Regions from separate parts of the Syntrophomonas erecta subsp. sporosyntropha genome, predicted to be linked through region 3. Evidence: riboswitches for the same ligand, from Rfam matches in the RefSeq annotation. Region 3 holds a riboswitch; each other region holds the start of a gene.

Region 1 (2,204 bases), 400 kb from region 3:
CCATACCCGAAGTATAGCCCCGTAGTTGCCTCATGATGTCTATCCCTGTTTCTACCCGGGTAATAAAATGCGAAGTTCCCTGCACTTGTTTAGCATGAAATATATAATAAGGTTTAACTCGAATCTTTAACAATTCCTGATTAAGTTTTTTCATAATATGAGCAGAATCATTAATACCTTTTAAAAGAACTGCCTGATTGCCCAGCACTACTCCAGCTTTAATTAATTTATCACAAGCTTTTTTGGCTTCAGGGGTTATCTCCTGAGGGGCATTAAACTGAGTATTAATATAAATAGGCGGATGTTTTTCCAATATAGCACACAGTTCCGGTGTTATCCGCTGGGGCAGGGTTGCCAGAACACGAGTACCAATACGCTTAATTTCCACATGATCCATAGAATCCAGTTCAGTTAAAATCCACTCCAACATTGTATTACTAAGCATCAGGGTATCACCACCAGTAATAAGCACATCCCTTATTTCCCGGTTTTTACGTACATAATCCAGAGCTTCGGCTAATTCCCGACGAGTAATATGCTCATCATGTTCCCCGAAATTCCTCCTCCGCTGGCAATGACGGCAATACATAGCACACTGGTTGGTGACATTAATAATCAATCGATCCGGGTAGCGACGGGTAACACGGGGGGCCGGATTAGTTACAGTCTCACCCATAGGATCTGGATTACCGGATTGATCCTGGGCTTCGCAAATATCTGGTACGGCTTGTTTATATATGGGAGATTGCCGGTAATTTGCAAAATCAATTAAACTTAAATAATATGGAGAAACCGCCCAGCGAAACTGAGCTGACAGTTCCTGTAATTCAATTTTTTCCTGCCTGCTTAAAGGAATAAAATTTCCTAAAACCCCTACATCACAAATGCGATGCTTCATTTGCCAGATCCAGCTATCCCAATCTTCCTCATTTCCTCCAAAATAATCTAGTATCCTGGCTTTGTTTTTACGGGTACGTTCAGCCATGCGAAAACCGGTTTCCAATGCTGGTTCAATCTCCAGATAATCAGTAATCTGTTGTTTCAGTTCAGCCGCCCTTTGTAATGATAAATCACGATTCATGCTCTCTTCCCTGGTCAAAAAAAACCCTCCTTTTTATATGATAAAAATGGAGGGTTTTTTGGCATACATATGTGTACAATTATAAAATCACCCTCCCTTAGTACGCTTACGAAGTTAGCTGTCGGGTTAGGGCCAAGGGTAGCCCCTCAGGTAAACCTGACTCACCCCAAATTTGGGTCCCCCGCTCTGTGGATTTACAGATTAAGCGTCAGAACATAAATAATGTTCTAGCCATATTATACCGAATAATCGTTTACCATTTCAATCGTTCTTTCCCGTTTTATGCCATTTATTTATAACGTTTAATATCCAGTAGATTAACACCACCCCAAAAGCAGCAGCTACTGAAGCATTTTTTAGGCCTGCACCAATTAAAATCCCCATTATAGAAGTAAGCCACAGGGAAGTGGCAGCTGGCATACCCTCTACTCGCCGATCTTCAGTAACCCAGATTAATCCCGTTCCAATAAACCCCAGGGCCGAAATTACCTGGGCTGCTAACCTACCAGGATCACTAAACCACGGACCTATATACATTTTATAAAATTCCGTAGAAACTATGGTAACCAGAGTTGCTCCCAGGCAGGTAACCGTAAAGAGCCTGATAGTTCTGGAGTCACTATTAAACATTCCTATAACCAACCCTACCAGTCCTGCTATAAGTAACCGCCCGGAATAATCATATAACATTTATACCACCCTATAATTAGGGGCCTCCTTAGTAATAAACACATCATGGGGGTGGCTTTCGGTCAGACCGGCATTAGTAATACGTATAAATTTAGATTTGGTTTTCATTCCCTCAATGTTAGCCACACCACAATATCCCATCCCCGCCCTTAGTCCGCCGATGAGCTGGAATATGGTTTCCGATACATAGCCTTTATAAGGTACTCTTCCTTCAATACCCTCAGGCACCAGCTTTTTTGCATCCTCCTGGAAATACCGATCACTGCTACCTTCCACCATGGCACCTAATGACCCCATACCCCGGTATACCTTGTAGCTGCGTCCCTGAAGAATAACTACTTCTCCAGGACTTTCTTCCGTACCCGCCAGTAAGTTACCCAACATGACAACATCAGCTCCGGCAGCAATAGCCTTAGCAATGTCACCCGAATGT
Region 2 (2,204 bases), 1.2 Mb from region 3:
TTTAATAACTTGCCCTCCTGCCAATGCGAATATTGCCTTGAGGTATCAGCCGGGTTTTTTCATCCAGGTAAAGCTTTTCCAGGCCCTGACATTCAAATTTTTTGTATTCAGCACATATACCGCATTGTGTACATTCATGGCTTTGATCCTCTGGTTCACTGTAGGTGCAAATAATTCCCTCATAATTACGTAAAATGGTTTTCCTCGGTGATCTCGATATTAAATACTGGGGACCAACCGGTATTTTACCGCCCCCACCAGGTGCATCAACTACAAAGGTGGGAACTGCCAGTCCTGAAGTATGACCCCGCAGCATTTCGATAATCTCTATTCCTTTTGCTATAGAAGTTCTAAAATGTTCAATACCTTCGGAAAGATCGCATTGGTATAGATAGTAAGGTCTAACCCTAATCCGTACCAAACTTTGCACTAGTTTTTTTATAACATATGGACAATCATTCACATTTTTTAAAAGAACTGCTTGATTGCCTAGGGGAATTCCGGCATCTACCAGTTTACTGCAGGCCCGTTCAGACTCGAGAGTAATTTCTTTAGGGTGATTAAAATGAGTGTTAATCCACAGAGGTTGATACTTTTTAAGCATAGCGCATAGTTCATCTGTTATCCTCTGGGGCATAACTACCGGCGTGCGAGTACCAATACGTATAATCTCAATATGTTTTACGGCTCTCAAATTTCTAAGTATATATTCAATCCTTTTGTCTGGCAAACAGAAAGGATCACCTCCAGAGATTAGTACATCTCTGATTTCTGGATGTTCTTTGATGTAGTTAATGGCATTATTAATGTCTTCTATTGGTAAAGCCCGATCAGTTTGGCCAGCAAATCGTCTTCTGGTGCAATGACGACAATACATAGAGCATTGGTCCGTGACCAAAAGCAATACCCGATCTAGATACCTATGAGTAAGTCCTTTTACCGGTGAGTCAATTTCTTCATGCAGGGGATCCCTAGTCTCGTTTGGATTTATGTTTGTTTCCTTGCTGCTAGGCACTGCCTGCTTGCGTATCGGACATTTTGGATCATTTTTAGCCATGAGATTGGCATAATAAGGTGTTATAGCCATTCTTAAGGTTTTCAGGCCCTTACGGAGATTTTCTTTTTCCTCCCGGCTTAGATTTATCACTTGCTCAAGTTCCGCTACCGTAGAAATACGATTAGCCATTTGCCACTTCCAGTCATTCCAGTCAGCCAGGTTGATATCAGCACAATAGTTTGGCACTCTACAGGATGTGTTCATCTTGTCTCCTTTCTGTCCCCGGCAAGAAGAAAACCTAATAATGCATATGAAAACACAATACAGAGGGGAAAAGTTGGCGAAATTGCAGTTGGGTAAGAATTCATAAATCTTAATGACTACCATTGATTAGATATGGAAGATAGTTGCTAAATATAAATGGTTAAAAGAATTCTGAATAAATAAATGCCACAGAGCAACAGCTGTGGCATTAACTGCTCTTTCTTCTCAACGCTTACGGAATTAGCTGACGGATTCGGGTCGAAAAAGACTAAACCCTACCTGTGTTAAACAGGATTCACCCCAAAGGTTGGTTCTCCCGCTCGCTTTTGCGATTCAGCGTTTATATAATTGTTTTAACTTACCGGGAATATTCCTAAACAAAGTCGTCCCACGTATAACTCAATAAAAAGCCTTATTCCTTTTGCAAATAAAGATATTCTATTGAGTTGGTCGTATAAAAACCTGAACATACTTCCCTATTATAAGGCAAAATAGGCAAAATCCATTTTAACCTGTCTTATAACCTTGAATATACCACTGCAAGCATCTTCAGAAGCTCAGCCACATGCCGGAAACTACGGAAAAGTAAATAATACCGCCACTGGCAGTTTTATAAAGTTAATTAACCGGATTTTCGGTGTAAATGGTTGTCTGAAAAGTATCTAATCGTCCTTTACATTGAGCTCCTTTTTAGCTTTCCATAACGTAGTAATCACATCACATTTTAAAGTGATAAGTTCAGTATCAGCAGGGTTTTACATAAAATGGAATGTTCTTGTAATATTATCACCTAAACGTTAATTTAAGTCAAGTTAGGGGGACAAGGGGACAGGGGGGGACAGGGGGACAGGTTTGCTGTCCCATATACTTGTCCCCAATTATTGACTATTAAAGTGTTAACAACACCAGAACGCGGTACTAAAGAAAATACCCAGAATTAGCA
Region 3 (2,204 bases):
CAATTAAAGCGGAGACAAAATCATCTTTCGGTTCACTTAATATTTTATCCGGACTGTCGTGCTGAACTAAATGACCAGCCCGCATAACCGCAATAGTATCTCCCATCTTAATGGCCTCATCTATGTCATGAGTTACAAAAACCACGGTTTTCTTTAATTTTTCCTGTAGTTTTAAAAACTGGTTTTGCAGATGGGTCCGAGTTATGGGGTCAACTGCGCCGAAAGGTTCGTCCATCAGTAGAATAGCAGGATCAGCAGCTAAAGCACGGGCTACCCCCACTCTTTGTCTCTGCCCTCCACTAAGGCTGGCTGGTTTGCGATCTCTATATTCAGCCGGATCTAATCCAACCAGGTGGAGCAAGTCATCAACCCGGTTTTGAATCTTTCTTTCCGGCCATTTCTTTTCCCGAGGAACTGTTGCTACATTATCAGCGATAGTCATGTGGGGAAATAGACCAATTTCCTGGATAACATAACCAATATTTTGACGCAACTTCACCGGATCTATCTGCTGGTTATCCTGTCCATTAATGTAAATAGATCCATGGGTTGGATTGACCAGACGGTTAATCATTTTCATAGTAGTGGTCTTCCCACATCCGGAAGAACCTACTAAAACACAAGTTTCGCCCCGGGTAATATGCAGATCTAAGTTACTTACTGCCGGTATATCCTGGTTTTTGTACTTTTTAGTAACTCCTTGCAGACGTATCATTATTAATACCTCCTTCCCTAGATTTGCGATCTAGTTTCTACCCATTTTAATAATTGATCTAATACAACTGCTAAAAGGGAAACGCAAACTGCTCCTACCAGGACAGCATTTATATTCCATTGAGAAATGCCCCGGAATATAAACTCTCCCAGGCCCCCAGCTCCTACCACTGAGGCAATAGCTGCGATTCCCACTATCATAACCACTGCAGTTCTTATGCCGGCCATAATAATTGGCCAAGCTAATGGCAACTTGATGCGGCGTATAATATTCAATTCGTTCATACCCATTCCATGGGCGGCTTCTATTATGGCTGGATCAATTTCGACAATACCGGTATGAGTATTTCTTACTACTGGTAGGAGGCAATAGAGGATAAGGGTTAAAACACCCGTTTTAAAACCTATACCAAAGAAAGGCAAAAGTAATCCAAATAAGGCCAGGCTAGGAATAGTCATTATAACCTGGCACACATAAAGGACGATCCGGGCCAAAAATTTATAGTAGCTTATTAATAGGCCCAATACTATCCCTATAGCAACTGCAATAAAAACTGCTACTATTACTAAAAGACAATGTTCCCAGCTAAGCTGCAGAATTTTATCACCATTAGCAATAACATAGCCTGCAAAGCTATTGGCAAACGTACCATATATGAACATGTAAATAACACCATCCTAGAATTGGGAAACAGAAGTGCATAAGCGAGATGTATATCGGTAATTTACATCCTTGCTACGCTTACGAGGTTAGCTGACGGGTTCGGGTCGTAAGGTAACCCTACCACCAGGTGGTTTCACCCCAATATACGGTTTCCCCGCTTCTTCATGACCAAAGTCATGGAAATGACTGGATCATGGAAAGAATTCAGCGTTGTTCTGGTTCCATAATATAAATGATAACAGATTATCTGCAAGCTTGTCGAAAGCAAACCAGGGCCCATTTAAGCGGTAAAACCTTGTAGCCAGGAGGGTAAAAGGTAAAAATAGGGTGTTCTAACATTCTATGGTGATATAGAAGCTTATGTAATAAAATACGGCGAAAAAGCCCTGTTTCCCATTTACTTCCTGGCAGTTTCCGAACCTCAGCCGGCTTTTTTAATACCAACTGTAGTTTGCTTATTTCAGCAGGCTTGGTTATAAACATCACTTTACTACCAATTTCTAATACTATGCAGGCCACCTGTCTGCTATAGAGAAAATGCTTAGTAGTTTTTAACTGTCGCCACTTTAGTACTAGATCTAAAAATAACCGGCCCATCTTAAAACCAAACAACTCCCCGGAGGCATCATGTGCTATACTGGTGAAAAATGCAAACAGGAGATGAAATGGCGCGTGAAATACATTGTAATACTAGCCGATGGAATGGCAGATGAGCCCATTCCTGAACTTAACCATAAGACACCGCTGCAATATGCCCATACCCCCCATATAGATGGACTGGCCCCTCGATCAACTATCGGTATGGTAAGAACCATACCCCGAAACC
Region 4 (2,204 bases), 200 kb from region 3:
AATTTAACAGAAAGACTACTAGACAGTCCTGATCAAGGGGAGGCAGCCGATGAAAACGGGGCCTAAAGGTAAGTTAGAAGAACGGAGAATTACCCGCCTGAAAATAAAAAACAGCCTGTTAGGAATAATTACTGCACTAATAATAATTTTTTTAGTGGCTAATCCGGGTGGTTGCAGTGATCGGTTAGTCAGGTGGCTGACAGGCTAATAACCAGCCGGGGTAAGAAACATGGTATTTTATTAACCCCGGTTTTTTATCCAGTATTATCCCGGCTTAAGATGATGTAAGTAAACCTCACTTTAAGTACCAGTCTTTTGGACCTTAAGGTGCCCCGGATAGAGAATTATTTAATCATTTCGTTGGTGCTTTGCAGCAGGTTTTCATACCCTCTAACCAAGGGTGTCTTAGGAATTTGCCTCATAGACCAGCTAATGGTCCGATTTTTAAGGAAAAGCTGCCTCTTTTGTTTACAACTCTTCTCTTTGTTTTTGAAACCTTTTGCAATATATGCCTATAATATTTAAGTAGTCATAAATTAATAGTATATTCTACAACTTTATTAAGGCCGGATAGCCATTCTCTTATGCTGAATCCTGAACACCCGGTTCAGGAGCGGGGGAACCATCTGTTATTGGGGTGAATCCATTTATGGTAGGGCTTCCTAGCCCAAACCCGTCAGCTAACTTCGCAAGCAGTCATAGGGGAGAATGGGATAACTGGTGTCTTTAAATCACTTCTAACTAGGTTATACCTATCTTTGAAGGCATCCTATTTCCCATAATTTTTAAAACACTTAAACCTGGCACTGCTTTAATACGGTGATAGTTAGCACTCGTATATTTTTATGACGTTTTATATTTTTTAATAAAAAGGAATGATGCCGTATAGAGAAAATTCGAGTAAATAATCTTACCAAGATTTACGGAAATAATCCGGGAAAAGCGTTGGAATTAGTAAAAAAAGGGGTTCCTAGTGACGAAATTCGCCAACGCACCAGACAGGTAGTTGGTATCCGTAATATAGACCTTACAGTCAACGAAGGTGAAAGCTTTGTGATTATGGGTCTTTCCGGGAGTGGCAAATCAACCCTGTTGCGTTGTATTAATTGTTTAATAAAGGCTACTGATGGTCAAATCATTATTGATGGAGAAGATATTACCCGTATGTCATCAGCAGATCTGGTAAATATTCGCCGTAAAAAGATGGCTATGGTATTTCAGCGTTTTGCCCTTTTACCTAATCGTTCTATTCTAAATAATGTGGCCTATGGGTTAGAAGTTCAGGGGGTGCCCCGGGAAAAACGGTATGCTGGGGCTCTACAGGCTATTGAAATGGTAGGCTTAAAAGGCTGGGAAGATTATTATCCCCAAAACTTAAGTGGAGGTATGCAACAAAGGGTAGGCATAGCCCGGGCTCTAGCTACCGATCCCGATATTCTGTTGATGGACGAGCCTTTTAGTGCCCTGGATCCTTTAATCCGCCAGGAAATGCAGGATGAACTGCTGGAAATTCAGGGTAAACTCCATAAAACTATCGTTTTTATTACCCACGATCTGGATGAAGCCTTAAAAATAGGGGATAGAATTGCCCTGATGAAAGATGGGCACATGGTGCAAATGGGACAGCCGGAGGATATTCTATTGTCTCCGGCCACTGAATATGTAGCCCGTTTTGTGGAAAATGTTAACCGCAGCAAAGCTCTTACAGCTGGTTCAGTTATGGTTAAACCTCGTTCTATCGTTTATCCCAAAGATGGGCCCCGGACGGCTCTCCATTTAATGGAAAAGCATGGTATTTCCATGGTATTTGTGACTGATCGAATAGGAAAACTCCTGGGCTATATCCAGGCTGATGAGGCGCTGGCTATTGCCGAAAAAGGTGAAAAACAGTTAGGTAATATAATTCAGAATGATATACCTCTAGCCTCACCGGATACTCTACTTTCCGATCTGATGGAAGTAGTGGCCCATACTAAAGTACCAGTTGCGGTAGTGGATGAGAATAAGATTTTAAGGGGTGTCCTGGTACGAGGGTCAGTAATAGCTGGTCTGGCCGGGGAAAGAGGTGGAAATAATGAATAATATTTTGGGCACCAGTTTTCTATATATAGAAGGAATTCCCCGCATTCCCTTAAGGGAATGGACTGACCAGGCCATAGATTATCTTACCTTGCATTGTTCTGATACTACTCAAGCTATCGCCG

Evidence for each region. Region 3 has a riboswitch for cyclic di-AMP ahead of ACZ5Q0_RS10230 (ABC transporter permease). Riboswitches for the same ligand answer to the same signal wherever they lie in the genome.
Region 1: it holds a riboswitch for cyclic di-AMP, as region 3 does, so the genes downstream of both, eam (glutamate 2,3-aminomutase) here and ACZ5Q0_RS10230 (ABC transporter permease) in region 3, are expected to answer to the same signal.
Region 2: it holds a riboswitch for cyclic di-AMP, as region 3 does, so the genes downstream of both, kamA (lysine 2,3-aminomutase) here and ACZ5Q0_RS10230 (ABC transporter permease) in region 3, are expected to answer to the same signal.
Region 4: it holds a riboswitch for cyclic di-AMP, as region 3 does, so the genes downstream of both, ACZ5Q0_RS11255 (quaternary amine ABC transporter ATP-binding protein) here and ACZ5Q0_RS10230 (ABC transporter permease) in region 3, are expected to answer to the same signal.

Annotation. Positions count from the first base shown of each region.
Region 1 covers NZ_AP042459.1:2,501,834-2,504,037, reverse strand. Annotated here, with positions in the region: gene eam (glutamate 2,3-aminomutase) at 1-1,081, opposite strand, end outside; cyclic di-AMP (ydaO/yuaA leader) riboswitch at 1,169-1,299, opposite strand; gene ACZ5Q0_RS12230 (MgtC/SapB family protein) at 1,343-1,771, opposite strand; gene guaB (IMP dehydrogenase) at 1,772-2,204, opposite strand, start outside.
Region 2 covers NZ_AP042459.1:931,861-934,064, forward strand. Annotated here, with positions in the region: gene ablB (putative beta-lysine N-acetyltransferase) at 1-1, opposite strand, end outside; gene kamA (lysine 2,3-aminomutase) at 2-1,186, opposite strand; cyclic di-AMP (ydaO/yuaA leader) riboswitch at 1,476-1,610, opposite strand.
Region 3 covers NZ_AP042459.1:2,101,091-2,103,294, reverse strand. Annotated here, with positions in the region: gene ACZ5Q0_RS10235 (betaine/proline/choline family ABC transporter ATP-binding protein) at 1-715, opposite strand, end outside; gene ACZ5Q0_RS10230 (ABC transporter permease) at 733-1,377, opposite strand; cyclic di-AMP (ydaO/yuaA leader) riboswitch at 1,439-1,598, opposite strand; gene ACZ5Q0_RS10225 (cofactor-independent phosphoglycerate mutase) at 2,051-2,204, shown strand, end outside.
Region 4 covers NZ_AP042459.1:2,297,517-2,299,720, forward strand. Annotated here, with positions in the region: gene ACZ5Q0_RS11245 (hypothetical protein) at 1-66, shown strand, start outside; gene ACZ5Q0_RS11250 (hypothetical protein) at 50-208, shown strand; cyclic di-AMP (ydaO/yuaA leader) riboswitch at 576-710, shown strand; gene ACZ5Q0_RS11255 (quaternary amine ABC transporter ATP-binding protein) at 946-2,082, shown strand; gene ACZ5Q0_RS11260 (ABC transporter permease) at 2,075-2,204, shown strand, end outside.